DNA from 4 places in the Mesorhizobium sp. B2-1-1 genome. Region 4 is predicted to be linked to each of the others. Evidence: predicted binding sites of a transcription regulator. Region 4 holds the regulator's gene; each other region holds the start of a gene.
What was found. Region 4 encodes LexA, which represses DNA repair genes until DNA is damaged. Its sites were predicted from a motif close to TGTTCNNNNTGTGTTCNG; they were not measured.

Region 1 (7,955 bases), 630 kb from region 4:
CCAGCGTGCCCTGCAGCGATGGCGGCGTGTAGCGGCCCTCATAGCGCAGCCTGTGCAACGCAATCCGGCACGCCAGCTGGTCGAACATGGTGATGCCCCACATGTCGGCATCGGTCAGCGGCTGCGGATTGAAGGAAAGGTCCGACACCGGCTGCGTGGGCGATGTGTGGTCGCCTTCGATGGCGCCGCCGGGCGCCGGCACTTCCTTGACCGGGATGACCGGCTCGCCGGTGCGCCGGTCGAGCACGTAGAGGTCGCCCTGCTTGGTCGGCCCGACCAGCGCCGGCACGACCGTGCCGTCGGTCTTGGTGATGTCGACAAGGCTCGGCTGCGCCGGCACATCCATGTCCCAAAGGTCATGATGCACGGTCTGGCGCACCCATTTCAATTGCCCCGTATTGAGGTCGAGCGCGGTGATCGAGGAGGAGAATTTCTCGACATTGGCGCTGCGGCCGGCGCCGAGCTGGTCCGGCGTCTGGTTGCCGAGCGGTATGTAGAGCAGACCGAGCTTTTCGTCGGCACTCGGCGTCGACCACATGTTGGGCGAATTGGCGGTGTAGGTCTGGCCTGCCGCCAGCGGCGTGGTCTGGTCGGGATTGCCGGAATCCCAGTTCCAGATCAGCGCCCCGGTGGAGGCATCGAAGGCGCGGATGACGCCGGACGGCTCCTGCGTCGAATAATTGTCGTTGACCGCGCCGCCGACGATGATCTTGCCGCCCGATATCAGCGGCGCCGAGGTCGAATAGTAATAGCCGGACTTGGGATAAGGCATGCCGGTCAGAAGGTTCAGCGTGCCGCCTTCGGCAAAGGACGGACAGACCTGACCGTTGGCGGCGTCGAGCGCGATCAGCCGCGCGTCCGAAGTCGGCAGGTAGACACGCGCGGCGCAAGGCTGCCCGGCACCGATCTTGGCGTCGGCGTAGTAGGAGACGCCGCGGCAGGTCTGGTGCTGGCGGTCCTTGTCGAGCTTGACCTGGGGATCGTAGCGCCACTTCTCCTTGCCCGTGGCGGCGTCGATGGCGATGGCGAAATTGTGCGGCGTGCAGATGTAGAGCGTATCGGCGATCTTCAGCGGCGTCACCTGATAGGTGGTCTCGCCGACATCGTCGGGACCTTTCACGTCGCCGGTGCGATAAGTCCAAGCCGGCTGCAGGTTGGCGACGTTCTCCGGCGTGATCTGGTCGAGCGGCGAATAGCGCTGGCCATAGGGTGTACGGCCGTAGAAGTGCCATTCGCCGGCAGGTATGTCGCCGCCTAGATCGGCCGCCGGGGTCACCTTGTCGGTGTCGAGATTGCCGGCAATATCCTTGGGATCGGTCGTCATTGAATAGCCGGCGACCGCCAGCGACGCCAAAACGGCGAGAATGAGCGGCGCGCGGCCATCGGGACCAACAAGGCCCCGCCTCGCCCACGGCGTCAGCAGCCACAACGCGACGAGCACGATGATGCCGCCGCGCGGCCCGAGTTCCCACCAGTCGAAGCCGATTTCCCAGACCGCCCAGGCAAGCGTGCCCAGCACGATCGCGGCGTAGAGCCAGAGCGCGGTGGATCTGCGCCGGTAGAGCAGCCATGCGGTGATGAGGAAGGCGATGCCTGATATGATGTAGTACCAGCTACCTCCCAGTGAAGCCAACCAGATGCCGCCGGCGCCAAGCGCGAGGCCGATGAGGAGGAGAATGAGGGAGGTGATGGTGACAGCCAAGATGATACTCCTTCGACTGTTGCGCGCCTCGAGGCGGCCGTGGGCAACAGGATCCCCTCCCTGCCCTTTGCGCAGCTTTCCCTCACCCGCCCTGCCTGTCAAGCAGGCCGGAAACAATCAGGGGTGGAACAAAACGTAGACAGTTCTGGTCTTTCTCTGCCGAATCACTACATTCGGGGGCGATGTCCGGCTTTTCCGAAGACATGCCCTTTTTCGATGAACCCGATGCGCGGCCCACCGCCCCGTCGGGCATCGCCGCGCGCGCCATGGCTGCCCGCAGCGGCCACAACAACGCGCCCGACTATCTCAAGGGGTTGAACCCCGAGCAGCGGCTGGCGGTGGAAACCACCGAAGGTCCCGTTCTGGTGCTGGCCGGCGCCGGCACCGGCAAGACGCGCGTCTTGACCACCCGCATCGCCCACATCCTGGCGACCGGAAAAGCCTTTCCCTCGCAGATCCTGGCCGTGACCTTCACCAACAAGGCCGCGCGCGAGATGAAGCAGCGCATAGGCATCCTGATCGGCGAAGGCAATGTCGAGGGCATGCCCTGGCTCGGTACCTTCCACTCGATCGGCGTCAAGCTCCTGCGCAGGCACGCCGAGCTTGCCGGGCTGAAATCCGACTTCACCATCCTCGACACCGACGACGTCGTGCGGCTGATCAAGCAATTGATCCAGGCCGAGGGCCTCGACGACAAGCGCTGGCCGGCCAAGCAGTTCGCGCAGATGATCGACGGCTGGAAGAACAAGGGGCAAGGCCCGGCTGATATCGCCGAGGGCGATGCGCGCAGTTTCGCCAACGGCAAGGGCCGCGAGCTCTACAAGGCCTATCAGGAGCGCCTGCAGACGCTGAACGCCTGCGATTTCGGCGATCTGCTCTGCCACCCTATCCGCATCTTCCGCGCCAATCCGGACGTGCTGAAGGAGTATCATAAGCGGTTCAGATACATTCTCGTCGACGAGTACCAGGACACCAACACCGCGCAATACATGTGGCTGCGGCTCCTGGCGCAGCGGCCAAATAGCGGGCGTAGCGCGACGTCTACGGATTTGCATTCGGCCGAAGGCCGCAAGCCCGACCGGGCGTCCGAGCCTTTGCGAAGCCCCTCCCGCGACGCCGAAGGCGCGCAGAAAAGAGGGGTCGGGCCCGCGCCGGCAGGCGCGGAACAGCCCGTGAGCGAAAACAAAGTAAACATCTGCTGCGTCGGCGACGACGACCAGTCGATCTATGGCTGGCGCGGCGCGGAGGTCGACAACATCCTGCGCTTCGACAAGGATTTTCCCGGCGCCACCATCATCCGGCTGGAGCGCAATTATCGTTCCACCGCGCATATCCTCGGCGCCGCTTCGCACCTCATCGCCCACAATGAAGGCCGCTTCGGCAAGACGCTGTTCACCGATCGCGACGATCCCGAGGATGGCAAGGTCAACGTCCACGCAGCCTGGGATTCCGAGGAGGAAGCGCGCGCTGTCGGCGAGACCATCGAGGCTTATCAGCGCCAGAAGCACAATCTCAACGACATGGCGATCCTGGTGCGGGCGTCCTTCCAGATGCGCGAGTTCGAGGACCGCTTCGTCACGCTCGGTCTCAACTACCGCGTCATTGGCGGCCCGCGCTTCTATGAGCGCATGGAGATCCGCGACGCGCTTGCCTTCTTCCGCGTCGTCGCGCAAGGCGCCGACGATCTCGCCTTCGAGCGCATCGTCAATGTGCCCAAGCGCGGCCTCGGCGAAACCACCATCCGTCAGATCCACGACACGGCCCGCGCGCTGCGTGTACCGATGCTGGAAGCCGCTGCCAAGCTCGCCGAGAGCGATGAATTGAAGCCCAAGCCGCGCGCCGCATTGCGCGAGGTCGCCGCCAATTTCGAACGCTGGCAGAAGGCGCTGGAAACCACGCCGCATACTGAGCTCGCCGAGACCATCCTGGAAGAGAGCGGCTACACCGACATGTGGAAGAACGACCGTTCGGTCGAGGCGCCCGGCCGGCTGGAAAACCTCAAGGAGCTGATCCGCTCCATGGAGGAGTATGAATCGCTGCGCTCCTTCCTCGAACATGTCGCTCTGGTCATGGATGCCGAGCAGAACGCCGAACTCGACGCCGTCAACATCATGACGCTGCATTCGGCCAAAGGCCTCGAATTCGAGACCGTTTTCCTGCCGGGCTGGGAGGAAGGCCTCTTCCCGCACCAGCGCGCGCTGGACGAAGGCGGCCGTTCCGGCCTGGAGGAGGAGCGCCGACTGGCCTATGTCGGCGTCACCCGTGCCAAGAAGAACCTGCACATCTGGTTCGTCTCCAACCGCCGCATCCACGGCCTGTGGCAATCGACGATTCCCTCCCGCTTCCTCGATGAACTGCCTGAAACCCATGTCGAAGTCGCCGAAAGCGGCAACTCCTATGGCGGCTACGGCAATTCCTATGGCGGCGGCTCGTTCGCTTCCGGCCGGGGCGGCCGCCAGAACCCCTATGGCGCCTCGCGCTTCGACAATGTCGGCGCCGAAAAATCCGGTGCCTTCTCCAACAGCTACGCCACGCCGGGCTGGCAGCGGGCGCAGCAGAACCGCACCGAAGCGACCGATCGCAACTGGGGCTCGCGCTCCGGCCATCAGATCGAGCGCATCGGCTATGGCGAGACCGACAGCGGCTACGGCGCCGGCCGCACGAGCATCAAGGGCCGCACCATCGATGGCGAGTTGGTCGCCAAATCCGTCGCCGACACGCCGTCCCCCTTCAACGTCGGCGACCGCGTCTTCCACCAGAAGTTCGGCAACGGCAACATCGCGGCCATCGAAGGCAACAAGCTGACCATCGACTTCGACAAGGCCGGCCAGAAACGCGTGCTGGATGGGTTTGTCGCGGCTGTGTGAGAAAAAATGGACACTCACTCGCGTAAGGAGCTGGTCAAAAATCCTGAGGTTTTCTTGTGAAAATCGAAGTAGATTTTGACCCTAATTATGTTTGCGATTTCACAGCTAAAATTGATTGGAATGAATTCCAATAGCGTGGACGTCCGAAGTGAACGGAACTTTCGGTAGTCACCCGGGCCGGACCGCTCAGTCCACCTTCTTCTCTCCCGCCTCGCCAGCCTTGACGATATCTCCCGTCGTAAACAGGATTTCCTTCAGTTCCGCGCGCCAGTCCTGCTTCTGACGCAGCAGGAATTCGAGATCCATGCCGAAATGCTTGAACTCCTCGCCTTGCGCGTTCTTCATGATGGCGCGGGCCTGCGGGTCCTTCTCCACCGACATGCGCTGTTCGTACCAGGAGATCGCTTCCGCTTCCTCGATCAGCGAGGTGATCATGCGGGCGAAGGTTCGCACCTCCTGCGACAATTCTTCGGGCGGTTCGTGATACTGGTCGAAACCCATGTGGTCGTCCTCCCTCAATGGCTCGCAATGCGAGCAGGCACCGGCCGTCCCATGAATGCATGAGAGGTGCAGCGGGTTCCGGATCGCACCCACAATTCAGGACGATGAGAGGAATAAGCTATCTCACGATACCGGCGCCGCCCCGCCCTGTTCGGTGCGGCGCGCGATGAAATCATCGAGCACAGCTGATGTGGCAATAGCCGTCGCCGGCGGCTCGAAATCGGCGAGGATGCGCTTCCAGATACCGGTGGCGCGTTCGGTTGCGGTCTTGGAACCGGCCTGCGTCCAGTTGCCGAAATTCGACCAGTCGGCCACCAGCGGCTCGTAGAAGGCGGTGCGGTAGCGCGCCATGGTGTGACCTGCCGAGAAGAAATGGCCGCCGGGCTGCACTTCGGCGATCGCCTCGAAGCCGATGGCATCGTCGTCGCCGGGCGTGGCGGCGCACAGTTCAGCCACCGTCTGCAACGCCTCGATGTCGGTGACCAGCTTTTCGAAGGAAACGCTCAGCCCCCCCTCCAGCCAGCCGGCGGCATGGATGCACACGGTGGCGCCTGCCAGCACCGAGCCCCACAGCGCAAACTGCGTCTCATGCGCCGCCTGCGCATCGGAGATGTTGGCCGCGCTGCCGCCGCCCGAACGCCACGGCAGGCCGGTGAAGCGCGCCAGTTGGCCGGCTCCGAGCGTCGCCTTGATATGCTCCGGCGTGCCGAAGGCCGGCGCGCCCGATTTCATGTCGACATTGGAGGAGAAGGAGCCGTAGACGACAGGAGCGCCCGGCCGCACGATCTGCGCCAGCGTCAACCCGGCCAGCGCCTCGGCATGCTGCAGCGTCAGCGCGCCGGCCACCGTGATCGGGGCCATCGCACCCGCCAGGCAGAAGGGCGTGATGATCAGGACCTGGCCCGCCCTGGCGAAGTCGATGATGCCTTGCGCCATCGGGATGTCGAGCTGGCGCGGCGAATTGGTGTTGATGACGGTGTAGCAATGGGCGCCCGAGCGGAACTCGTCCTCGGACAGCCCGCGCGCCAACCTGATCATGTCGAAACTATCGTCGACCTGCGGGGTGCCGCGCGCGAAGATGAAGGGAAGCTTGTCCGACAGGGTCAGTTGCGCCCGGTTGACGGCGTAGTGGCGAAAACGGTTGTCGATGTCCTGCGGCTCGACGCAAGGTCCCAGCATGTGCAGCACGTCGAAATGCTGCACCAGCTTGATGAACTCCTCGAAGGCCGCCAGTGTGCCTGGTCGGCGGCCGCGTTCGAGGTCAGTGACGTTCGGCGCGCCGCACCCTGCCAGGAAGGTCATCGACCCGAGTTCCAGCGTCAGATCGCGGGAGCGGTCACCGGCATGGGTCTGGATCGATTTTGGCGCCGAGGCCAGTGCGGCCGCCACCATGTCGCGGCCGATCCGCACCATGTCGGTTTCGGGGTCGATCAGGGCGCCGGCGCGAGCGAGCAGGTCGCGCGCCTGCGGCAGCAGAACCTTGATGCCCAGCTCTTCCAGCACGCGCAGCGCCGTGTCGTGGATCGAGGCGACGTGGTCGTCCGAAAAGATTGGCTGCGGCAGGAACGGGTTCTTCAGAGAGCGGTAATTGGGCCGGCGGCTGCCCTCGCTGCCGGCCTCGCCGATGCGTCCTCGCCGGCGCTCGCGCCTGCCTTCGCGTGCCGCGTCATCGATCATCCCGAAACCTCCTCATTGCCGCATCGCCTTGCCCAAGGGATCGTAGGGCGAAGCCGGAATGACACGCGCCGGCCGCTCGGTGCCGACAATGTGCACGCAAAGCGCCGTTCCTTCCTCGGCAAAATCGTCATCCACCAACGCCAGCGCGACGCTCTTGCCGATCGTGTAGCCAAAGCCGCCGGAGGTGACGAAGCCGACGCGCCGAGCGCCGTGCCAGACCGGCTCGAAGCCGCTGGCGTCCGCGTCGACGGCATCGACTTCCAGCGTCACGATCCGTCGTGCAACACCGGCCTTGCGTTCCTTCAGCGCCGCCTCGCGGCCAATGAAATCGCCCTTGTCGAAAGCAATGAAGCGGTCGAGACCTGTCTGGCCGGGCGTGTAGCCTTGCGTGAATTCGCGCGACCAGATGCCGAAGCTCTTTTCCAGCCGAAGCGCGTTGAGTGCGTAATAGCCAATCTCGGCGAGGCCGAGATCCTCGCCGGCGGCAAGCAGCGTTTCGCGCAATGTGGCATGCATGGTGGCCGGGCAGTTGATCTCGAAGCCGAGCTCGCCGGCGATCGAAAGGCGAGCCATCCGCGCCCCCACCATGCCGATGTCGAATTCGCCGCATGCCATGAATGGCAAGGCTTTGGCGGAGATGTCCTGGTGCGTCGTGCGCTCGACGATCTTTCTGGCATTGGGGCCGGTGACCAGGAAGCCGGACATCGCATCTGAAATATCGGTGACGCAAACGCCTTCAGCCATATGCGCTTCGAACCAGCGCATGTGAAATTCGCGCAGATAGTAGGAGCCCATCAGCCAGTAGTCGCCATTGCCCCAGTTGAAGACGGTGAGATCGCCCTTCAGCCGCCCGTCCGGCCCGAGCATCGGCGCCAGCCTCGCCTGTCCCGCCTTCGGCAGCCTGCAGGCCAGCAGCCTGTCGAGCCAGGCCTCCGCGCCCGGTCCCGTGATCGCGTAGCGCGCATAGGCCGAGATATCGATGAGGCCGGCGGCGCGCCGGACTTGCAGCGCCTCGTCACCGACGATGTCGAAGGCGTTGGAGCGCCTGAGCGTCGTCTCCTCGCGGAATCCCATCGGCGCGAAATAGGCGGGGATTTCCAGCCCCCAGGAAGCCGTCCATTCGCAGCCCGCCGCACTCATGCCGTCATAGGCGCCGGGGCGTTTCAGCGGCCGGCCCGCAGGCAGCCGTTCGTTGGGAAAGGTCATGA
Region 2 (7,955 bases), 2.4 Mb from region 4:
GCACGGCGCGGCGGCCGAGATTTCGGTAGCCCGCAAGCTTGTAGAAGGCCTTGTCGAAAGCCGGATCGATGACCACCGAGGTGCGGCCCGATGCCAGCGCATGGACGACGTCGCCGAAGCCGAGCTTGTCCTTGCCATCGTTTTTCAGCGCCCACAGCAACGTCACCAATCCCGCGGGCGCCGGCTTGATCAGCGCCGGCACGAAGACATGATAGGCGCCGAAGCGCACGCCCAGCCGGCGCAATGCCGCGCGGCCTTCCTGGTCGAGCGACTTCATCTCCTCGGCGATGTCGCGACGATTGATAAGGCCGAAATTCTCGACCAGCTGGAAGGCAATGCCGCGGCCGATACCCGATATCTGCTCGGCATTCTTTAAATCGACCAGCGGCTTCAGCAGGGATTCGATCTGGAAATTGACGAAGCGCTCGGCGCGCGCGGCGACCTTGTCACGCGCCGGGCCGGTCAGCTGTTCGTCGGCCAAAAGCACCAGGCGCGGCTTCAGCGCGTCTTCACCGGCAACCAGAGTGCCGATCGGCGCGCCGATCCAGCGCAGCGTGCCGTCGGAACCGAGCGCGATGTCGCCATTGGCGCATGCGCCGAAGCGTTCGGCGCGTGCCTCGAACTCCGCCGCCAGCGCCTTCTGGGCGGCCGCGCGCACGGCCTTGGCGTCTTCGCCGCCAGCGCTCTGATCGGCGGTGAAACGGAACCCCTGCAACTCGCCGACATGGTGGCCTTCGACGAGGACGGTTCCGGTTGGGCTTATTTCGGCTTCAGGCATGGTATTTTCTCTAAGGCGCCGCATGAGGACGGAAGTCCTGCGGTCTACGAAGCGTTTCGTCAACCGCTCATGCAGCGCATCCGACAATCTGTCTTCGATTTCGCGCGTCTTTTCCTGCCAGTGTGCCTGATCGGCCAGCCAGCCGGGCCGGTTCGACACGAATGTCCAGGTGCGGATCTGGGCGATGCGATGCGACAGCGTATCGATGTCGCCCTCGGTGGTGTCGGCGCGGCGCACCTGCTCGGCCATGTAATTCTCGTCGACATGGCCATGCCTGGCGAGGTCCATGTAGATCGACGCAATGAGGTCGGCGTGCTGGGCCGGCGCTATCTTGCGGTAGTCGGGGAGCGCGCAGGCCTCCCACAGCAGCGCGACGCGCCTTGCGTCGGTGGCGAGCGCCCTGATGTCCTCGTCACGCGACAGGTGCTCAAGCGCCTGCGCATCGACTGCCGGCAGCGCACGGGTCAGGCCTTCCACCGGGGCATTGGTCTCGATCGAGCGCTTCAGCGCGTCGAGGCTGGCGAAATTGAAACGCGCTGTGCGCCACTGCAGAACCTTCACGGGGTCGAAGTCGTGGCTTTCGATCTTCTTGACCAATTCCTCGTCCAGCGGGTCGACCTGGCCGGTGACGCCAAAGGTGCCGTCGCGCAGGTGCCGGCCGGCGCGCCCGGCGATCTGGCCAAGTTCGGCCGCCGTCAGGTTGCGATACTGATAGCCGTCGAACTTGCGGTTCTGGGCGAAGGCGACATGGTCGAGATCGAGGTTAAGGCCCATGCCGATGGCATCGGTGGCGACGAGATAGTCGACGTCGCCCGACTGAAACAGCGCCACCTGGGCGTTGCGGGTGCGGGGCGAGAGCGCGCCAAGCACGACGGCCGCACCGCCCTGCTGGCGGCGGATCAGTTCGGCGATGGCATAGACCTCGTCGGCGGAGAAGGCGACGATCGCTGTGCGCCGGGGCAAGCGGGTCAGCTTCTTCGAACCGGCATAGGCCAGATGTGACAGCCGCGGTCGTGTCACCACCGAGACGCCTTTCAACAGGCGCTGCAAGATGCCGTGCATGGTGGCGGCGCCGAGCAGCAGCGTCTCCTGGCGGCCGCGCAGATGCAGGATGCGGTCGGTGAAGATGTGGCCGCGCTCGAGGTCCCCCGCAAGCTGCACCTCGTCGATGGCGACGAAGGCGGCATCGGTCTCGCGCGGCATGGCTTCGACGGTACAGACCGAATATCTGGCGCCTGGCGGCTGGATCTTCTCCTCGCCGGTGATGAGCGCCACCTTGTGGGCACCGACCTTTTCGCAGACGCGGGTGTAGACCTCTCGCGCCAAGAGCCTGAGCGGCAGGCCGATGATGCCGCTTTCATGCGCCACCATGCGCTCGATGGCGAGATGGGTCTTGCCTGTGTTGGTCGGCCCAAGCACGGCAGTCACGTCGCGACCCGATAGGATCAGCGGCTCGGTGGGTTTCGGATGGATGTTCATCGGCTCGGAAATAAGGCTTTCTGGCCTCTCATTGTCGGGAGCACGCCTCGGGTGGCGCGTATGACAGGCGACACATAGGGATTTCAGGCGCGAAGCGAAAGCGGAATGTTCCGCTGGCGGTTCGAAGTCACCTCCGTCGAGCTTCGGTTCGGCTGCTGATTAAGGGTTGGAACGAGTCTGGAACGAATCGGCGACGAATCGCTGACTCGCCCGGATTCAGGTTTTGTTCACGGCTAGATGTGGAGTTTTGGCTGATGATCCTTACCACATGCTGAATCACGGAATTGGCCCGTTTCATGCTAGGCGAGAGCCGCCGTTAACTTTCGCTGGCAAAGCCGTGTGGCAGCCCGCCTTGCTTCATCCAAGCTTATGAAATTGTTGAACTTTCTTAATAGAAATTAACAGTTTGACAGGCGATTGCAACTGCTCTCGTTAACATTGCGGCCAAACATGGAACGAAAGGGCGACGAATCGGCGATGTCGGGATTTTCCCTGTTTGTTCACGACAAGATGTAGTGTTACGCATAGGTTTTCCACCGACAATGCACAGCTTATCCAGGCAGTTTTGCACAATACCCGCTGCCGCGATTAACCTTTGCGTGCCGGATTGGAACAGTAGGCCGACAGCCGTCATCGGACGGCGTCACGGACATCCGAAGCGGATGGCGAACGAGCCCTCCTTCAATCGGCACCGGGAAGCCGGCAGCCCGGCGAGACCTCAGGCGAAGTACTGGCCGCCATTGGCGGTGATGGTCGATCCCGTGATGAAGCCGGCGTCCTCGGAGGCGAGGAAGACGACGCAGCGCGCGATCTCCTCCGGCTCGCCGAGGCGCCCGACCGGGATTAGCGGGATGATGCGTTCGTTGAGCACCTTCTCATCGATCGCCCGGACCATTTCGGTGGCGATATAGCCTGGGCAGATGATGTTGACGGTGATGCCCGCGCGGGCTCCTTCCTGGGCCAGAGCCTTCGAGAAACCGATGTCGCCGGCCTTGGCCGCGGAGTAGTTGACCTGGCCGGCCTGGCCCTTCTGGCCATTGATGGAGGAGATGGTGATGACGCGGCCGAACTTGCGGTCGCGCATGCCGCTCCACAGCGGATGCGTCATGTTGAAAACGCCGGAGAGATTGGTGTCGATGACCTCCTTCCACTGCTCACGCGTCAGCTTGTGGAACATGGCGTCGCGCGTGATGCCGGCATTGTTGACCAGCACCGCGACCGGGCCCAGATCGGCCTCGACCTGCTTGATGCCGGCGGCGCAGGCGTCGTAGTCGGCGACCGACCATTTGTAGGTCTTGATGCCGGTTGTGGCCGTGAACTTGCTCGCCGCCTCATCATTGCCGGCGTAGTTGGCGGCAACCGAATAGCCGGCTTCCTTCAGCGCCATCGATATTGCCGCGCCGATGCCGCGCGATCCGCCCGTGACGATTGCAACCTTGGTCATGCGCTCCCTCCCTTTGGTTGGGAGAGTGAACAGGGAGTAGCGAATGACGAGTAGGGATCAGATATCCCATTGCGCCGACGCCGTTCTTCCCTATTCGCTACTCCCCATTCACTTCTCTTTTAGAGCGCTTCGACGCACATGGCGACGCCCATGCCGCCGCCGATGCACAGGGTGGAGAGACCCTTCTTGGCACCTCTTCGGCGCATCTCGTGGACCAGCGTGTTGAAAATGCGCGCGCCAGAGGCGCCGATCGGATGACCGATGGCGATGGCGCCACCATTGACGTTGACGATCGAGGGATCCCAGCCCATGTCCTTGTTGACCGCGCAGGCCTGCGCGGCGAAAGCCTCGTTGGCCTCGATCAGGTCGAGATCGCCGACCGACCAGCCGGCCTTTTCCAGCGCTTTTCGCGAGGCGGGAATCGGACCGGTGCCCATGATCGCCGGGTCAACGCCCGCGGTCGCCCAGGAGACGATGCGCGCCAGCGGGGTGATGCCCCGCCTGGCAGCTTCCGCTTCGCTCATCAAAAGCGCGCCGGCGGCGCCGTCGTTGATGCCGGAGGCATTGGCGGCGGTCACAGTGCCGTCCTTGTCGAAGGCCGGCTTCAGTTTGGTCATGGCATCCAGCGTCGCGCCATGGCGGATGTATTCGTCCTGGTCGACAATTGTATCGCCCTTCTTGCCCTTGATGGTGAAGGCGACGATCTCGTCCTTGAACCGGCCGGCCTTCTGCGCGGCCTCGGCCTTGTTCTGCGAGGCCAGCGCGAACTGGTCCTGGTCCTCGCGGGTGATCTGGAACTGGCGGGCGACGTTCTCGGCCGTGTTGCCCATGTGATAGCCATTAAAGGCATCCCACAGTCCATCCTTGATCATGGTGTCGATCATCTTGTAGTCGCCCATCTTGACGCCAGCGCGCAGATGCTGGGCGTGCGGCGACATCGACATCGATTCCTGGCCGCCGGCGACAACCACCTTGGCATCGCCGGTGGCGATCTGCTGCATGCCGAGCGCGATGGCGCGCAGGCCCGAGCCGCACACCTGGTTGAGGCCCCAGGCGGTGGTCTCCCTGGGCAGCCCGGCGAGGATCGAAGCCTGGCGGGCGGGGTTCTGCCCTTGGGCCGCGGTCAGCACCTGGCCAAGAATGACCTCGTCGACTTCGGCCGCCTCGACGCCGGCGCGCGACAACAATTCCCTTACGACGACGGCGCCAAGCTCGTGAGCCGGGGTGGCGGCGAAAGCGCCGTTGAAGGAACCGACCGGTGTGCGCGCCGCGCTGGCGACGACGATGGCATTGGAAGCGGGCATTCTGTTCTCCAAACTTCAAGCTGATGTTCTGTCATTGAAGACTTTTCTTGCCCTTTCCCAACCCCGAGTCAAACCGGAAATCGGCAGGGCACCCATGCGTCGCAAGCAAGCTGCGCATGGCCGCGACATCAAGCTGTCCGCTGCTGCGCAGCATATTTCACCGGCCATGCAGCGATAATTAATCCCGCACTGCACAAACTGCTTGGAATTGTGACGCTTTTGCGCATATCCTTTGAACGGGCGCAATCGTTACCGGCGGCTTACTCAGGCGCGCCGGTGTCCGGGGAGGATGCAGATGGCTGCGAAAGACGATCCGATCGTCATCAAGAAATATGCCAATCGCCGGCTCTACAACACCGGCACCAGCACCTATGTGACGCTCGAGGACCTGGCCGAAATGGTCAAGAAGGGCGAAGAGTTCACGGTGCAGGACGCCAAGACCGGCGACGACATCACGCATCCGGTTCTGACCCAGATCATCTTCGAATTGGAGAACAAGGACGGGCAGAACATGCTGCCGATCCCGTTCCTGCGCCAGTTGATCGCCTTCTACGGCGACCAGATGCAGATGATCGTGCCGAGCTTCCTCGAACAGTCGATGATCGCCTTCTCCAAGGAACAGGAGCGCTTCCGCGAGCAGATGAAGGGCGCCATCGGCAAGTCACCACTCGACATGATGAAGATGGCCACGCCGATCAAGGCGCTGGAGGAGCAGACGCGCCGCAACATGGAAATGTTCCAGAATGCCATGCGGCTGTTCACGCCTTTCCCGCCGGCAGGCTCGGCACCTGCGGCGGCCCCCGCCGAACCGGCCAGGAAGGAAACGCCGGAAAAACCCGACGATCTGCAGCAGTTGAAGGACCAGATCGCGGCCATGCAGCGCAAGCTCGACACCATGTCGTGAGCGCGCAGCGCTTTTCTTCCGATCCTACGGCAATAATCCCTCGTAGCGACCGCGCGGCCTGATGCTGCCGCCGCTCATTGCCTGTTCGACCATGTGGGCGGCCCAGCCAACGCTGCGTCCAAGCGCGAACAGCTGGAACGGCGCATCGCGCGGCAGGTCGAGGCTGCGCGTCAGAACGGCCAGGGCAAAGTCGACGTTCGGGCGGGCGCCGGTCGCGGCAATGGCGGCGATTTCCAGCGATCGCAATGTTCTGTCGGTGTTGTCGATGGCCGCCAAAAGCGCCGTGGCGCGGGGATCGCCTTCGGGATAGAGCGGATGGCCGAACGCTGGCAAAGGCCTGTCATGGCCGAGCCAGCGCCGGATCGCCGCATCGGCGCCGTGCCGCGCCGCATCGTCCGCGAGTTGCATCACCGCCTCGCCGGCGCCACCGTGCCGCGGACCGGAAAGTGTCGCCAGACCGGCGAGCAGGCAGGCGGCGGGCGAGGCTCCGGTCGAGGCCGCGACGCGCGCCGCGAAGGTCGATGCGTTGAGTTCGTGATCGGCAAGCAGCACAAGGGCGCGCCGGATAGCCTGCGCCCCGCCTTCATCCACCGACCAGCCTCGCGCCAACCGCATGTGCACCGGATCTGATCCCGCCGAGGCGCCAAGAGCGCCGGCCAGCACGCCGATCGCGCGCGCGGCGTCGGCGCACAGCGAGGCGGCGCCGCGCCCTAGTGAAGGCCGCGCCTGGCCGGCGAGCATGGCAAGTTGCATGAAGGCCGGGGCTCGGCCGAGTTGTTGGGATTGATCCGAGGCCGGAGCCTCGAAACTCACCGGCTCAGGCAGGGCCCACAGCACGGCGGCGGTCTCTTCGAGCGTGGCATGTTCGGACAGCGCAACGGCGTCGCGGCCCCGATAGACAAGGTGGCCGTGCGAAACGGTCGAGATCGAGGTGACGAGCGAGGGTTCGCCCCAGGCGATGGCGCTTTCGGCGATGGCCGATGGGCTGCGTCCGCGCTCTCTTCGCATCATCAGGGCCGCGATATCGTCGGCGCGATATTGGCTGCGGCGTGGATCGGCACTGTCCGGGCGCATGCCGATGCGCCCGCGACTGACATAGGCGTAGAGCGTCTGCGGCCGCACCTTGAGCCGTTCCAGTGCCTCGTCCCGCGACAGCCATTCGGACATGTCGGTCCCATGTTGATTCTATTGATCAAGATTGATGCGCGTGTTGCCCATCCTTATCCTTGATGTCGAAAAAGCTCAAGGAGACTAAGCCATGGCGAACGGGCTCGATGATGTGGTGGCGGCGGAAACGGTGCTGTCCGACGTGGATGGGCTGGGCGGCCGCTTGACGATCCGGGGGTACTCCCTGCCGGAACTGGCCGGGCGATGGAACTATCCGCAGGTCGTTCGCCTGCTTCTCGACGGCTTCTTCGACGACGTTCCCGGAGACGCGGAACTGGCCGCGAGACTGGGCCAGGCGCGCGTCGAGGTGTTCGACCGGCTCTTGCCTTGCCTGCCCCTGCTGGCGCCGCTCGACGTCTATAGCGCCATGCGCGCCGGCATGGCGCTGCTGCCGGACGGCGAGACGCTGACGGACGCGCTTGGGCTGATCGCGGCGCCCGCCGTGCTGACGCCGGCGCTCTTGCGCCTGCTGCACGGCGAGCAGCCGGTCGCGCCGGATGGGAAGGCCGATCATGCCGCCGATATGCTGAGGATGCTCGACGGTTCCGTGCCGACGCCGGTTCTGGCAAAGGCACTCGACACTTACCTCGTGACCGTCTGCGACCACGGCCTCAATGCCTCGACCTTCGCCACGCGCATCGTCGCTTCGACGCAGGCCGGGCTGACATCGTCGGTGCTGGCTGGCCTCGGGGCGCTCAAGGGCCCACTGCATGGCGGCGCGCCCGGCCCTGTCATCGAGATGCTCGACGCCATCCAGGCGCATGGCGACACCGCCGGCTGGCTGCGCGGCGAGATCGCGCGTGGTGAACGCATCATGGGCTTCGGCCACCGCATCTACCGCGTGCGCGATCCGCGCGCCGATGTGCTGAAGGCGGTGGT
Region 3 (7,955 bases), 330 kb from region 4:
TGCGCATCGCGCATTCGCGCGGCATTCCCGTGCTCGTCGACGGCAGCCAGAGCGCTGTCCATATGCCCATCGACGTGCAGGACCTCGACTGCGATTTCTTCGTCTTCACCGGCCACAAGGTCTACGGTCCCTCCGGCATCGGTGTGCTCTATGGCAAGAAGGACATCTTGCAGCGCATGCGTCCGTTCATGGGTGGCGGCGAGATGATCGAGGAGGTGACCGAAGACATCGTCACCTACAACGACCCGCCGCACCGCTTCGAGGCCGGTACGCCGCCGATCGTCCAGGCGATCGGGCTCGGCGCCGCGCTCGATTACATGGAAAAGATCGGCCGCGAGCGCATCGCCGCGCACGAGGCCGATTTGAAGGACTATGCGCACGAGCGGCTGCGCGCCATCAACTCGCTGCGCATCTTCGGCGACGCGCCCGGCAAGGGCGCCATCATCTCGTTCGAGCTGCAAGGCATTCATGCCCATGACGTGTCGATGGTGATCGACCGGCAAGGCGTGGCTGTGCGCGCGGGCACCCATTGCGCCCAGCCCCTGTTGAAACGCTTCGGCGTAACCTCCACATGCAGGGCGTCGTTCGGCATGTATAATACGCGAGCCGAAGTCGATGCTTTGGCTGATGCGTTGGAAAAAGCGCGCAAGTTTTTCGGGTGACGATAATGGAAGATGCCAGCACAGCCACCGATGCTGTTCCCGACGCGGCCGCCAATGCGGTGGTTTCCGCGTCCGCCATTCCCGCCGACGAACTGGCGCGGCTGACCGACGACATCGTTTCGGCGCTGAAGACGGTCTACGACCCGGAAATCCCGGCCGATATCTACGAGCTTGGCCTCGTCTACAAGATCGACATCGAGGACGACCGCTCAGTCAAGATCGACATGACGCTGACCGCGCCCGGCTGCCCGGTGGCCGGCGAGATGCCGGGCTGGGTTGAGAACGCCGTCGGCGCCGTCGAAGGCGTGTCGGGCGTCGAGGTCAACATGACATTCGACCCGCCCTGGTCGCCCGATCGCATGTCGGAAGAGGCGCAGGTGGCGGTGGGCTGGTACTGACGTCGAGTCCGGCACACTTGCGCCAGTGGTAAAACTTCACCATTTTAGGTGAGGAATCATTCGGCAGGCCTTGAACCTGCATGGAATGGAGAAGGAAAAAGATGGGACGCTTTGCCGTCATCACGATGACCGAAAAGGCCGCCGACCGGGTGCGCGAGATCGTTGCCACGCGTGAGAATGCGCATGGCATTCGCCTCGGTATCAAGAAGGGCGGTTGCGCCGGCATGGAATACACGGTTGACCTGGTGACCGAACCCAATACCAAGGACGACCACATCGAGCGCGACGGCGCCCATGTCTATGTCGCGCCGGAAGCAGCACTTTTCCTGTTCGGCACCGAGATGGATTTCGAGCAGACGACGCTGCGCACCGGCTTCACCTTCCGCAACCCGAACCAGAGCTCGGCCTGCGGCTGCGGCGAATCCGTCGAACTGAAGCCGGCCGACCTCAAGGCGCTGGCAGAAGCACGCGCCTCCGCCTGACCTTCCTTCGTCCCGTTTACGGGGAGAAGGTGTCCCCCAGGGCCGGATGAGGGGCAGCGATAGCCCCGCTGCCGGCGTTCGTCATTCGAAAAGCCGCGCAATTGGCTTCCCGCCTGCTGCGCAGACCACTCCTCACCTCCCTTAGAACGCAGCGAAGACACTCACTCCACCCACGTCCCGGTCCGCTTATGCCAGGCGGCGATCGATTCCTCGGGATAGACGTCGAACACCTTGTCGCTCGGCCCGACATCGGGCTCGACCCAGTTGGCCTTGTATTTCAGCATCAGATGCACCTTGCTTGGCGGTTTCGGCAGGTCGCTGTCGATCGCCGAGGCGAAGGGATGGACGAGTTCCGGCCAGGTCGGGTCGTAGAGCCACAGCGCCGATCCGCATTTGCGGCAGAAATTGCGCTCTCCGGTCGAGATTTCGCAATGCGGATGTTCGTCGTCCTCGATCTCGGCCCGATAGACGCCGAGGCTGCTCTTGCCGCGGATGGTCATCGTCTCGTAGTCGGCGCCGAGATTGATGGCAAAACCGCCGCCGCCCTGCTGCTTGCGGCAGATCGAGCAGTAGCACAGCATGAACGGCACGGGCGTGTGGCTTTCCACCTCGAAACGAACGGCATTGCAGCGGCAGGAGCCTTTGAGCAGGACAGGCATGACGGGAAACTCCGGTCGATCCCCTTTCAACCTGTCAGCATGGTTTTGGTTGCGGCGATGACAAGGCCGGATCGCGGTGACATGATCCGCGCATGGACAATGAACGCATAGAAGAACTCTTCCAGAGCCTGGGCCCGGTCAGCATCCGCAAACTGTTCGGCGGCAAGGGCATCTATGCCGACGGCGTCATCGTCGCCATCGTGTTGCGCGGCGAATTGATGCTGAAAGCGGACGAGCAAAGCGCGCCCGACTTCGAGGCCGCCGGCTGCACGCAGTGGACCTACACCGGGTCCCGGCACGGCAAGCTGGTGGCGATGCCCTATTGGAGCATTCCCGACAGTGCCTTCGACGACCCCGACGAGATGGCGGTCTGGGCGCGGCGGGCCTATGAGGCGGGGCGAAGGGCGGGGAAGTGAAGCGCAGCCGTCGAGTTCCTTCACACCCCCCTCTGGCCTGCCGGCCATCTCCCCCGCAAGGGGGGAGATTGCCAGTTTCACTGGCGGCCTGTTTCTTCAACGTTGAAAATTGGCGAAAGCCGGTGTGACGTCTGATCTCCTCCTTGCGGGGGAGATGTCCGGCAGGACAGAGGGGGGGTGCCGTCCCGCCCACATCGGCCTACAGCGCCCTGGCAATCCGCGCCGCCAGCCGAGCATTGTTTTCCACCAGCGCGATGTTGGTCTTCAGGCTCCGGCCGCCGGTGAGTTCGAGGATTTTGGAGAGCAGGAATGGCGTCACCGCCTTGCCGGTGACGTTGAGCGCCTCGGCGGCCTTCTGGGCGGCCTCGATGTAGCCGGCCATCTCGCCGGCCGGGATTTCGTGATCCTCCGGCACCGGATTGGCGATCAGCATGCCGCCGCTCAGGCCCAGCGCCTGTCGCGTCTTGTAGAAATGCGCGATCTCTTCCGGCGCGTGCAAGGTCAGCGGCGCGCGGAACGGCGACTGCCGCGACCAGAAGGCCGGCATGGTCTCGCAGCCATGGCCGATCACGGGCACGCCGCGGGTCTCCAGCACCTCCAGCGTCTTTTCGATGTCGAGGATGGCCTTGGCCCCAGCCGAGACGACGATGACGGGCGTGCGCGCCAGCTCATCGAGATCAGCCGAAATGTCGAAGCTTTTTTCGGCGCCCTTGTGCACGCCGCCGATGCCGCCGGTGGCGAACACCCTTATCCCAACCATATGCGCGGCGATCATTGTGGCGGCAACCGTGGTGCCGCCGGTGCGCCCTTGCGCGACGGCGAAGCCGAGATCGGCGCGAGAGAGCTTCATGGCGTCGCCGGTCATGGCGAGCGATTCGCGTTCTCCGTCGGAGAGGCCGATCTTGATGCGGCCCGCCACCACGGCGATCGTCGCCGGCACCGCGCCGCCGTTCGCAATGATCCTTTCCACGTCGGCCGCCATGGCGCCATTGTCGGGGTAGGGCATGCCATGGGTTATGATGGTGCTTTCCAGCGCAACCACGGGCTTCCCGGCGGCCAAGGCTTGCGCCACCGGCGCGTGGACATCGATGAAGGGGCGGGCGGTGTCTGGGGTCATCTGGATCTCCAATCCGAAGTGCGGCGCATCCTTTCGGATGCCGGTCTCATGCCATTTCCTGCTCTTCGGGCACAAGAGCCAGCGCTTGCGCGAAAGTCGCCGTGGTGAAATCGGGAACGGCGCCCGCGCTTTCAATAGCCAGCGTCGCGGCGGCGACGCCCTCGCGCAGCGCCGCGCGCAAGGGCATGCCGCGCAGTAGGGCGGCGACCGTCGCGCCGGCAAGCGCATCGCCGGCGCCGGTGACGTCCACGACCTTTCTTGGAGGGGGCGGGACGACGGCAAAGCTGCCGTCGCGGTCGAAGCCCAGCACCGGGCCGCCGCCCGCCGTGACCACCGCGCTGTCGAGGCCGGCGCTTCTCAGCCCGTCGAGGACAGTTTTTTGAGAGGCGGCATCGTCAAGCCCGGCAAGCGCCACCGCCTCGCGCCTGTTCATGAAGGCGACGGCCAGGCCGCCGAGCACTGGTGTCAAGCGCACGACCTTGGCCGGTGAAATGGCAATGGCGAACACGGGCTTGCCGGCGGCAAGCGATACCAGCCGCTCCAGAGCCGCCGATGGCAGATTGACGTCGCACAGGACGGCATCTGCGGCGGCGATCTCCTCCCTCACCCTGGAGCGGCGGATCTGCTTTGCAAATGCCAGCTCATAAAGCGCCATGTCGGCAAAGCCGACGAGCAGTTCGCCCTCGCGGTCGATCAGCGCCGTATAGCTCGGCGTCGTGCGGTCGAGGAACACCGCGGACAGGTCGGCAATGCCTGCTTCGGCGATGGCGCGCGAAACCGTGTCGGCGGCGGCATCGCCGCCGCGCACCGACAGCAACGAGCCCGAGACGCCTCGCCGCACCGTGCTGCGCAATGCGTTGAAGACGCCGCCGCCAACGTCCTCGCGCATCGTGCCCGGGTTGGAGGCAGCCGGCACGTAAGCGCCGGACACCTGGCCGCGCCTGTCGATATGGGCGCCGCCCACCGCCAGGACTCTTGGAGATCTCACCATGCGCCGATATGACCTTTGTTGGCGGTCACGCACAAGCGCCATGCTGTGCGACGGAGCTTCGCAGGCAACAACCAGCGATTCGTGAGGCCGGCACGGCGAACCAGCCTGGCCTAATATTCGGGTCATGCTGGAGCCGAATCGTGAGACAAAAAAAGAACAAATCAGGATGTTGCTTATTTTTCAAATGCTTGATCCCTCTTGCCAAATGAGAACAAAAAAGGTACAAATAACCAAGGATTACGGATTGTCCGGCCTTCATTGACGACTACGGGGTGATGTATCATGGCTCAGAACAGCTTGCGGCTTGTAGAGGATAAGGCAGTGGACAAATCAAAGGCTCTGGATGCGGCGCTGTCGCAAATCGAGCGGGCTTTCGGCAAGGGCTCGATCATGCGGCTCGGCGCGAACGAGCAGGTCGTCGAGATCGAAACCGTGCCGACCGGCTCGCTCGGCCTCGACATCGCGCTTGGCGTCGGCGGCCTGCCGCGCGGCCGCATCATCGAGATCTACGGGCCGGAAAGCTCGGGTAAGACGACGCTGGCGCTGCACACGGTGGCGGAAGCCCAGAAGAAGGGCGGCATCTGCGCCTTCGTCGATGCCGAGCATGCGCTCGATCCGGTCTATGCCCGCAAGCTCGGCGTCGATCTCGAAAACCTCCTGATCTCGCAGCCTGACACTGGCGAGCAGGCGCTTGAGATCTGCGATACGCTGGTGCGCTCCGGCGCCATCGATGTGCTGGTGGTCGATTCGGTCGCGGCGCTGACGCCGCGCGCCGAAATCGAGGGCGAGATGGGCGATTCGCTGCCCGGCCTGCAGGCCCGCCTGATGAGCCAGGCGCTGCGCAAGCTGACCGCCTCGATCTCGCGCTCCAACACCATGGTCATCTTCATCAACCAGATCCGCATGAAGATCGGCGTCATGTTCGGCTCGCCCGAAACCACCACCGGCGGCAATGCGCTGAAATTTTACGCCTCGGTGCGTCTCGATATCCGCCGCATCGGCTCGGTCAAGGACCGCGACGAGGTCGTCGGCAACCAGACCCGCGTCAAGGTGGTCAAGAACAAGCTGGCGCCGCCCTTCAAGGTGGTCGAGTTCGACATCATGTACGGCGAAGGCGTGTCGAAGACAGGCGAGCTGGTCGATCTCGGCGTCAAGGCCGGCGTGGTCGAGAAGTCGGGCGCCTGGTTCTCCTACAATTCGCAGCGTCTCGGCCAGGGCCGCGAGAACGCGAAGCTGTTCCTGCGCGACAATCCCGATACGGCGCGCGAGATCGAACTTGCGCTCAGGCAGAACGCCGGACTGATCGCCGAGAAATTCCTTGAGAATGGCGGCTCCGAAGGTGGCGATGATGGGTTCGAGGATGAAGCCGGCGCGATGTAAGCGTTCGCCGGCGCAATTCAAGCGTTCGCCGGCGCGATCTAGCGTTCGGTTTATGGCCCGAGTTCGGCCATAATCCCGGTTCATCAATTTGAGCTTATGTAATCGAGTTCTGTAGTATTGCGTTTCGAACCGCCGGCCCCGTGCCGGCGGTTTGCGTTTTGGGTGGCTGGTGAACCGCGAATTGGCCGGCTTGCGTGTTTCTGGACAGGGTGCCAAGCGGCGGCTAAAAGGCCAGCTCCATCTTCTAAAGCAGAGCCCATTTTCCGCCGGTCCGGCCGGCGGCTCTCTCGAAAAGGCAGCATTCATGAGTGGCGTGAACGAGATCCGGTCGACATTTCTCGACTATTTCCGCAAGGAGGGTCACGAGGTCGTGGCGTCGAGCCCGCTTGTACCGCGCAACGATCCGACGCTGATGTTCACCAATGCCGGCATGGTGCAGTTCAAGAACGTCTTCACCGGCCTGGAGAAGCGGCCCTATTCGCGTGCCACGACCGCCCAGAAAAGCGTTCGCGCCGGCGGCAAGCACAACGACCTCGACAATGTCGGCTACACCGCGCGCCACCTGACCTTCTTCGAGATGCTCGGCAATTTCTCCTTCGGCGACTATTTCAAGGAGCGCGCCATCGAGTTGGCCTGGAACCTCATTACCAGGGAGTTCGGGCTTAAGAAGGACAAGCTGCTCGTCACCGTCTACCACACCGACGACGAGGCGGCCGGCTTCTGGAAGAAGATCGCCGGCTTTTCCGATGATCGCATCATCCGCATCCCAACCTCCGACAATTTCTGGGCGATGGGCGACACCGGGCCGTGCGGGCCATGCTCGGAAATTTTCATCGATCGCGGCGAGCACATCTGGGGCGGTCCGCCCGGCACCCCGGAGGAGGATGGCGACCGGTTCCTGGAATTCTGGAACCTGGTGTTCATGCAGTACGAGCAAGTGACGAAGGACGAGCGCATTGACCTGCCGCGCCCGTCGATCGACACCGGCATGGGGCTGGAGCGCATGGCCTCCATCCTGCAAGGCGTGGAAAGCGTGTTTGAGACCGACCTGTTCCGCCATCTGATCGATGCGGCGTCGTCCGCGCTCGGTCGCGGTCCCGACGCCGAGACCGTCGCATCCTATCGCGTCATAGCCGATCACCTGCGCTCGTCGTCGTTCCTGGTCGCAGACGGCGTGCTGCCATCGAATGAAGGCCGCGGCTATGTGCTGCGCCGCATCATGCGCCGCGCCATGCGCCATGCACAGCTGCTCGGTGCGAACGAGCCGCTGGTGTGGAAGCTGGTGCCGGCGCTGGTTCGCGAGATGGGTCAGGCCTATCCGGAACTGGTGCGCGGCGAACAGCTGATCACCGAGACGCTGAAGCTTGAAGAGACCAGGTTCCGCAAGACACTGGTGCGTGGCCTCGGTTTGCTGTCGGAGGCGACGGAAAAGCTCGGCGCCGGCGACATGCTGGACGGCGAGACGGCCTTCAAGCTTTACGACACCTATGGCTTCCCGCTCGACCTGACGCAGGATGCGCTGCGCCAGCGCAACATCTCGGTCGATCTTGCCGGCTTCACCAATGCGATGGAGCAGCAGAAGGCAGAGGCGCGTAAGCACTGGGCGGGCTCCGGCGAGGCGGCGACCGAAGCGGTCTGGTTCCCGGTGCGCGAAAAATCCGGCGCTACCGAATTCCTCGGCTACGAGACCGAGCAGGCGGAAGGCATTATCCAGGCGCTTGTCCGCGACGGCAAGACCGTCGACAGCGCCGGCAAGGGCGAAGCGGTAGCCGTAGTCGTCAACCAGACGCCGTTCTATGCCGAATCCGGCGGCCAGATGGGCGACACCGGAACCATTTCAGGCGAAGGCT
Region 4 (7,955 bases):
GCCAGCAAGGCGTTCTGGCGCAAGAACTCGGACCGCTCGCCGCCTCCGGCCCAGCACGTGACGCGAGCGCCATCCATGGGCCGCAGCAGCGCCGGGCTTTCCGTCAGCGCCTCGGCTTCATCGATTTTCAGCGCCGCGTTCATGCCGGTGCGCATAAGCGGACGCAGGTCATGCAGGCCCGAAATCGAAACGACGTGGCGTACGCGCCTTGCCACGCCGGCCGCCAGGGGCGTTGATGTCGTCGCCATGCGGCTGGCGAGATGGCCGCCGGCCGAATGCCCGGTCAGCATAAGCGGTCCCCCGACCATCGCCGCCGCCTTGCCGATTGCCGCGCCGATCTCGTGGGAGATGCCGGCGATGCGTATGGCGGGGCAGAGCGTATAGGACGGCATCGCCACGGCAAAGCCGCTGTCAACCGAGCCCCTGGCGAGATGCGACCAGCTATCCTTGTCGGACTCCAGCCAGTAGCCGCCATGGATGAACACGACGAGCCCCTTGGGTGCCCCGGCGGGAAGGAAGAGATCGAGCCGGTTGCGCGGCCTGTCGCCATAGGCGATGTCGAGCTGAGCCCTGCCCTTTGCCGCAAGCGCATCGCGAAATGCCTGCGCCGGTTCGACCCATGCAGCTGGCCAGCGATCGCTGCCGGCGATGTTGGCGCCGTTGGCGTAGGCATTGTCCCAATCGGCAATGCGATGTTCGAGCATCGGCACCCTCCCCCGGACGGCATCGTTTCAGCCGATAGCAATGGCGATCGACAGCGGCAACGTCAATGCTCCGGGGGCAAAACATTTTAGGCTTGAAACAAATTTCGACTGGTGCGATCCTGTGCCTTGTTCAGCGATGGGCGTGAGGCAGACAGGGGCAGCCGAAAATGCTTGGGCCATCAGCGCATATCGACACGTTCACGCGCGATAACCTGCCGCCGGCGGATCAATGGCCGGACTTCCTGCTCGACGGCTTCGACTATCCCGAACGGCTCAATGCCGGCGTCGAACTGACCGACAGGCTGGTCGAGAAAGGGTTGGGCGACCACACCGCGCTGATCGGCAACGGCCGCCGCCGCACCTACAAGGAATTATCCGACTGGACGAACAGGCTGGCGCATGCGCTGGTCGAGAATTACGGCGTCAAGCCAGGCAACCGGGTGCTGATCCGCTCGGCCAACAACCCCGCAATGGTGGCCTGCTGGCTGGCCGCCACCAAGGTCGGCGCCGTCGTGGTCAACACGATGCCGATGCTGCGCGCCGGCGAACTTGCCAAGATCGTCGACAAGGCCGAAATCACCACAGCGCTGTGCGACACCAGGCTGATGGACGAGATGACCGCCTGCGCCAAGGACAGCGCGTTCCTCAAGCAGGTCATCGGCTTCGACGGCACCGCCAACCACGACGCCGAACTCGATCGCGCCGCCCTCGACAAGCCCGTGACGTTTACCGCGGTGCAGACCGGGCGTGACGACGTCGCCCTGCTCGGCTTCACCTCAGGCACGACAGGCGTGCCGAAGGCGACGATGCATTTTCACCGCGACCTCCTGATCATCGCCGACGCCTACGCCCGCGAGATCCTGCAGGTGACGCCTGACGACATCTTCGTCGGCTCGCCGCCCCTGGCCTTCACCTTTGGCCTTGGCGGGCTCGCCATCTTCCCGCTGCGTTTCGGCGCCGCGGCGACGCTGCTGGAACAGGCAACGCCGCCCAACATGGTCCACATCATCGAAACCTACAAAGCGACGATCTCCTTCACCGCGCCCACCGCCTATCGCGCAATGCTCAAGGCCATGGACGAAGGGGCCGATTTATCGTCGCTGCGCGTCGCCGTTTCGGCCGGCGAAACCTTGCCGGCGCCGGTGTTCGAGGAATGGACTGAGAAAACCGGAAAGCCGATCCTTGACGGCATCGGCGCCACGGAAATGCTGCATATTTTCATCTCCAACCGCTTCGATGACATGAAGCCTGCCTCCACCGGCAAGGCCGTTGGCGGCTATCAGGCGCGCGTCGTCGACGACGAAATGTGCGAAGTGCCGCGCGGCACCGCGGGCAGGCTCGCGGTGCGGGGACCGACCGGCTGCCGCTACATGGCCGATGCCAGGCAGAGCGACTATGTCCGCGACGGGTGGAACCTCACCGGCGACACGTTCTGGCAGGACGAGGACGGTTTTTTCCACTTCGCCGCGCGCTCCGACGACATGATCGTCAGTGCCGGCTACAACATCGCCGGCCCTGAGGTCGAAGCGGCGCTGCTGGCGCATGCCGATGTCGCCGAATGCGCGGTGGTTGGCGCCGAGGATGCCGAGCGCGGCCAGATCGTCGAGGCTCATGTGGTGCTCGTGCAAGGCGTGGCGCCAGACGCAATGACCGTCAAGCGTCTGCAGGATCACGTCAAGGCCATGATCGCGCCCTACAAATATCCGCGTTCGGTAAAATTCATCGCCGCTTTGCCCAAGACGCAGACCGGCAAGATCCAGCGCTTCCGGCTGCGCGCGGAGAAGGTCAATTGAGCAAGCCCTACGACCCCTCCGCCGAGGGCGCGGAAATGTCGTTCAAGGAGCGCATGTCCTACAGCGACTATCTGCATCTGGAAAAGGTGCTCGAGGCGCAGGAGCCGCTTTCGTCAGCCCATGACGAGATGCTGTTCATCATCCAGCACCAGACCTCGGAGCTCTGGATGAAGCTCGCGCTGCACGAAACCGGCGCAGCAATCCGCTCCATCCGCGCAGACCGTCTCGAACCGAGCTTCAAGATGCTTTCGCGTGTCGCCCGCATCTTCGAGCAGCTCAACAATGCCTGGGACGTGCTGCGCACCATGACGCCCAGTGAATACACCGAATTTCGCGATGCGCTCGGCCAGTCCTCGGGCTTCCAGTCCTGGCAGTACCGTGCCATCGAGTTCGTGGCCGGCAACCGCAATCTCGCAATGCTCGGACCGCACAAGCACCGGCCGGACCTCAGCGAGAAACTGGAGGCGATTCTGGCGCAACCGTCGCTCTACGACGAGACGCTGCTGCTGCTCGCCCGCAACGGCTTCGACATCGGCGCCGACGCAAGGCGTACGGACTGGCGCGAAACGCGGACCGAGAACGAAGAGGTCCTTGTCGCCTGGCAGACCATCTACCGCGACCCGCAGCGCTACTGGATGTTCTACGAACTCGCCGAGAAGCTGGTCGACTTCGAGGATTATTTCCGCCGTTGGCGCTTCAACCACGTCACCACGGTCGAGCGCATCATCGGCATGAAGCGCGGCACCGGCGGCACATCGGGCGCGTCCTACCTGAAGAAGATGCTGGAGGTGGAGTTGTTCCCGGAGCTGTGGAAGGTCCGCACCCGGCTCTGACGTAGCTTTGCCGACTGCATATCGTTATCCCGAACCCACTGCGCTTTTCTGAGCGACAGGCTCTTAAGTCACCGCCGCCTTGACGGCGAAACGCGCCTCCTGCCACGCGTCCGTGCGCAAAATGTCTTCCAGCACCTCGACAGCCTGCCAGACATCGACATAGCCGACATAAAGCGGCGTAAAGCCGAAGCGAATCGTGGATGGCGCGCGGAAATCGCCGATCACGCCGCGCTCGATCAAGGCCCGCATCACCTGATAGCCATGCGGGTGGAGGAACGACACCTGGCTACCGCGCTCATTGCCGTCGCGCGGGCCTTCGAGTTCGAGGCCGTAGGCGCCGCATTTTGCCTCGACGAGCTGGATGAACAGATCGGTCAATGCGATGCTCTTCCTGCGCACCTCTGCCATGTCGACGTCGTTCCAGACATCGAGGGCCCCTTTGAGCGCGCGCATCGACAGCACAGGCTGCGTGCCGCAGAGAAACCGGCGGATGCCTGTGCCGGCAGCAAAACCCTGTTCGAAGGCGAAAGGCCGCGCATGGCCCCACCAGCCGCTGAGCGGCTGGCGGACATCGCCATGGTGGCGCTCGGCCGCGTAGATGAAGGCCGGGGCACCTGGGCCTCCATTGAGATATTTGTAGGTGCAGCCGACGGCGAAATCGGCGTTCGAACGGTCGAGCTCGACCGGCAAGGCGCCGGCGGTATGGCAGAGATCCCAGACGATCAGCGCGCCGGCATCATGTGCCGTCCGCGTCAGCGCGGCCATGTCGCGCAACTGCCCGGATTTGTAGTTGACGTGGTTGACCAGGATGACCGCGACCCGCTCGTCGATCAGTTCTTCTATGGTCGGCGCATCGACACCCTCGAGCCGCAGCACCGTGCCCGGCCGCGTCGAGGCAACGCCTTCGGCCATATAGAGATCGGTCGGAAAGCTGTCCCCCTCGGCGACGATGACTGACCTGTCCGGCCGCATCCCGAGTGCCGCATGCAGCACCTTGTAGATGTTGATCGAGGTGGTATCGCAGACCACCGTCTGGCCGGCGGCGGCCCCGATCAGGCGCCCGAGTTGGTCGCCGAGTTCGACCGGCATGTCGAACCAGCCGGCGGTGTTCCAGGCGCGGATGAGATCCTGCGCCCACTCCTGCGTGGCGGCCTTCTGCAGCTCGCCGAACACGGCGGGCGAAGCGGCGCCCAGCGAATTGCCGTCGAGATAGATCACCCCCTGGGGCAAGGTGAAGCGGTCACGCATGGCACGCAGCGGATCCGCGGTGTCCATTGCCTCGATCGCTGCGAGATCGGGAATTTTGCTCATGGTCGCGATGTTCCTCGGTGAGAAGAGCGCCCTGGAAACGGGCCGGCTGTTTTGCCGCCCGGGCAAGGGCTGGCCGCATAGAGGCGCAAGAACAGGGTGAACGCCCGGTTCGATCTTTGCTCGATTTCCGCCCGAGGCAATTCCTCGAGCACCCCAACGATCCGGCGAACCTGGAGATCGCCGATCAAAAGACTGATGTAGATGTCGGCGGCTTCGGCAGGATCGTCACAGGCGATCAGGCCGGCCCGACTTGCGGTTCGAAGCAGGTCACCAACAAGCGGCATTATGGTATTGCGGCCGAATTGCGCGATCGATTGGCCAAGCGTGCCTGTATCGTTGACGTCGCCGGCCGCGGCGCGATTGAGCGCCACCGCCTTGTCGCCCGTCACGAGGGTCAGCAGGACTGGCCCGAGCAAGTTCAGGGTTTCGAGCGGATCGCGCGCCTGGTGAAGGGCGTCCTCCAGCAGCTTCCTTGCCTCTCCCGCATTGGCTTCGATCAAGGATCGAAACAGGGTCTGCTTGTTGCCGTACCAGTTGTAGAGGGTTTCGTTCGAGGCCAATGCCCGCTTGGCGATAGCAAGCAGGGAGGCGCTCTTGTAGCCGGCTTCCCGGAGCACCGCATAGGCGGCCTCCTCTATCCGTTCGCGTCGCGCGGCCTGCTTCGGCGTGGTCATTGGTGTTCCTCTTCGAAAACCGTACATTATTATACGGTTTCGTCAAGCGAACGAACGAACGCAGCCCGTCGCGACCAGTGGTGGTGTCTGGCCGTTTTCCGGCGGAAGTTGGCATTTTGGTTTCGTTTCGTTCACGAGCCGCAGGGGTTTCTAATCCGCCCAAACGCACCCCGCACCTGCCGGTCACCCAGCTTGCAGGCTTGTGCCAAGAGTGGGGACCGGTCGGGCCACAGGCCATTAACCAAAATAGTTTCAAAGGGCCCGGGAGCGCATTGACGACGGACCGCGCTGGCAGGATGCTGGCTGCGGGAGGGCATTTCGTTTCCGTCGCCTTAACAAATTCATTAAACTTTAAATGGTTGCGGAACACAACTGGAACAGATAGTGTTTGTTCTGGGTTTGTTTTCTGATTCTGGTTCCAGACCCTTCGTGCAATGCCTTTGGGGGCCGCCATGCTCACGCGCAAGCAACATGAACTCTTGATGTTCATCCATGAACGGCTGAAGGAAAGCGGCATTCCGCCGTCCTTCGACGAGATGAAGGAAGCGCTGGACCTCGCCTCCAAGTCGGGAATTCATCGGCTGATCACGGCGTTGGAGGAGCGCGGCTTCATTCGCCGCCTGCCCAACCGGGCGCGCGCGCTGGAGGTGCTGCGCCTGCCGGACTCGATCGCGCCGGGTCTTAACGCGGCAAAGAAGTTCTCCCCGAGCGTCATCCAGGGCAGCCTCGGACAGGGCAGCAGCCCTAGCCGGCAGATCAAGCCGGCGACGTCTTCGCGTCTGCCCGCTGCCGGCAATGACGACGATGCGGTTTCAGCGGTGTCGATCCCGGTCATGGGTCGCATCGCAGCGGGTGTGCCGATCGACGCCATCCAGCATCAGACGCATTCCATTTCAGTGCCGCCTGACATGATCATGGGCGGCGAACACTATGCGCTGGAGGTCAAGGGCGATTCGATGATCGAGGCCGGCATTTTCGACGGCGACACGGTCATCATCCGCAATGCCGACACCGCAAGTCCCGGCGAGATCATCGTGGCCCTGGTGGACGAGGAGGAAGCAACGCTGAAGCGCTTCCGCCGAAAGGGTGCTTCGATTGCGCTCGAGGCTGCCAATCCGGCCTATGAAACACGTATTTTCGGACCGGACAGGGTCAAGGTGCAAGGCAAGCTAGTCGGCCTGATCAGGCGCTACTGAGCGGGGTCGGCGGTGGGCTTTTCGGGTTTACGGTAAGGCGGCAGTCCCCTTGCCTCGCGTGAGAATTTCCGCTGTTCGTGCCAAGGCCGATATGGCCTGTCGACGGCAAAGCTGACCCGTGCCGGTGCCGTCGCCGATTGCTGGTCGAAGAAGACGGCGGCACTTCCCTTACGAGCGAGCTGCCGCTTGGTGATGACGAGAACCAGCGGATTGTGGCAGGGATCGTAGCCCGCGGGGTCGTTGATGACGATCAGATCCGCATAGGAGCAGGCCCTCCAGGCGTCCTTGCGATCCTCCACCTGCGCGATGATCGCCCCCGAGGGATGCCGGGCCATGCACAGGCCTGTGAAGCAATAGAAAGGCGCTCCCGCCGGAAGTTGCGCGGGATCGAAGATGTCGAACTGTCGGTCTCCGCTGTCGAACAGTTCCGGCGCAACGATGGTTTCGGACTTCAGCGCGCGTTTCCAATTATCGACGGTGAATTCGTTCGGGCGCGCCCGGTTGATCGCGAGCTCACCGCCGCCGATCGGCAGTGCCACCAGGCGGGCATCCTCCGAAATCAGCACGTCCGGCGTGCGCGTGTCCGAGACGGTCAACAGGCCGGCGAGCGCGAAGGGAAGTGCCGCCAGCCGCAGCCATGTCGTGGCCATCGTCGCGATGACCAGGGCGATCGCCACCAGAAGGACGGATTGCTGCGAAATCAACCCGACCGCGTCGACCGGCGAGCGTTGCGAGATCCATCCTGATATGGCGATCATCGCGGTCAGTCCCTTGCCCATCAGATAAAGGGATGGTCCATCGAACCCGAACGGCATCAGCAGCGCACTGGCAACCGCAAGGAACATCACGACCGAAACGATCGGCATGACGGCAAGATTGGCGAACAGGCTGAGCGGCGACACGCGCTGGAAATGCCAGATGGCGAAAAGCGCCGTGGCGCTTCCCGCGATAATCGAGGTCATCGCCAGCCCACCTGTCGCCAGCAGCAATTTTCGCGTCAGGAGGCCAGGCAAGGTCCGTTGCGGCGGCGGGGTCCGCGCTTTGTCGGCTTTGCGATCCGACCAGCCGGCATAGGCGCCGACCAGGGCCGCGGTGGCGGCGAACGACATCTGGAAGCTCGGCCCTACCACCTCGTGCGGCGACACCACGATGACGGCGATCGCCGAAATAGCCAGATTGCGCATGGTGAGTGCCGCCCGATCGCACAGAACGGCGATCAGCATCACCGCCAGCATGATGAAGCTGCGTTCGGCGGCGACAACGACGCCCGAAATGACGAGGTAGGCGGCGATCGAGAAAAGTGCCGCCGCGGCCGCGTATTTCTTGACCGGCCGGCGGGAGGAAAAATTCGGGAACAGCGCGAAGCCGCCACGCAGCAGACCCATGACCGTGCCGGCGACCAGCGCCATGTGCAGCCCGGAAATTGAGATGATGTGGTAGATGC

Region 1: FJ972_RS14700 (ATP-dependent helicase) is a predicted target of LexA. The motif match lies at 1,827-1,844, and genes of this name have one in related genera.
Region 2: FJ972_RS05970 (helicase-related protein) is a predicted target of LexA. The motif match lies at 2,425-2,442, and genes of this name have one in related genera.
Region 3: recA (recombinase RecA) is a predicted target of LexA. The motif match lies at 4,933-4,950, and genes of this name have one in related genera.

The regions. Positions count from the first base shown of each region.
Region 1 is NZ_CP083954.1:2,998,766-3,006,720, reverse strand. Features, by position in the region: gene FJ972_RS14705 (glucose/quinate/shikimate family membrane-bound PQQ-dependent dehydrogenase) at 1-1,702, opposite strand, end outside; gene FJ972_RS14700 (ATP-dependent helicase) at 1,885-4,569, shown strand; gene FJ972_RS14695 (hypothetical protein) at 4,756-5,070, opposite strand; gene FJ972_RS14690 (trimethylamine methyltransferase family protein) at 5,194-6,747, opposite strand; gene FJ972_RS14685 (GcvT family protein) at 6,760-7,955, opposite strand, start outside.
Region 2 is NZ_CP083954.1:1,233,077-1,241,031, forward strand. Features, by position in the region: gene FJ972_RS05970 (helicase-related protein) at 1-2,257, opposite strand, end outside; gene phbB (acetoacetyl-CoA reductase) at 2,976-3,701, opposite strand; gene FJ972_RS05980 (acetyl-CoA C-acetyltransferase) at 3,821-5,005, opposite strand; gene FJ972_RS05985 (hypothetical protein) at 4,986-5,183, shown strand; gene phaR (polyhydroxyalkanoate synthesis repressor PhaR) at 5,301-5,909, shown strand; gene FJ972_RS05995 (citrate synthase) at 5,934-7,076, opposite strand; gene FJ972_RS06000 (citrate synthase/methylcitrate synthase) at 7,168-7,955, shown strand, end outside.
Region 3 is NZ_CP083954.1:3,960,483-3,968,437, reverse strand. Features, by position in the region: gene FJ972_RS19570 (cysteine desulfurase) at 1-662, shown strand, start outside; gene FJ972_RS19565 (SUF system Fe-S cluster assembly protein) at 668-1,060, shown strand; gene sufA (Fe-S cluster assembly scaffold SufA) at 1,162-1,542, shown strand; gene FJ972_RS19555 (GFA family protein) at 1,704-2,201, opposite strand; gene FJ972_RS19550 (TfoX/Sxy family protein) at 2,294-2,617, shown strand; gene FJ972_RS19545 (pseudouridine-5'-phosphate glycosidase) at 2,817-3,734, opposite strand; gene FJ972_RS19540 (carbohydrate kinase family protein) at 3,781-4,725, opposite strand; gene recA (recombinase RecA) at 5,008-6,105, shown strand; gene alaS (alanine--tRNA ligase) at 6,410-7,955, shown strand, end outside.
Region 4 is NZ_CP083954.1:3,628,707-3,636,661, reverse strand. Features, by position in the region: gene FJ972_RS17755 (alpha/beta hydrolase) at 1-704, opposite strand, end outside; gene FJ972_RS17750 (AMP-binding protein) at 872-2,497, shown strand; gene kynA (tryptophan 2,3-dioxygenase) at 2,494-3,330, shown strand; gene kynU (kynureninase) at 3,394-4,641, opposite strand; gene FJ972_RS17735 (TetR/AcrR family transcriptional regulator) at 4,638-5,315, opposite strand; gene lexA (transcriptional repressor LexA) at 5,768-6,511, shown strand; gene FJ972_RS17725 (ComEC/Rec2 family competence protein) at 6,505-7,955, opposite strand, start outside.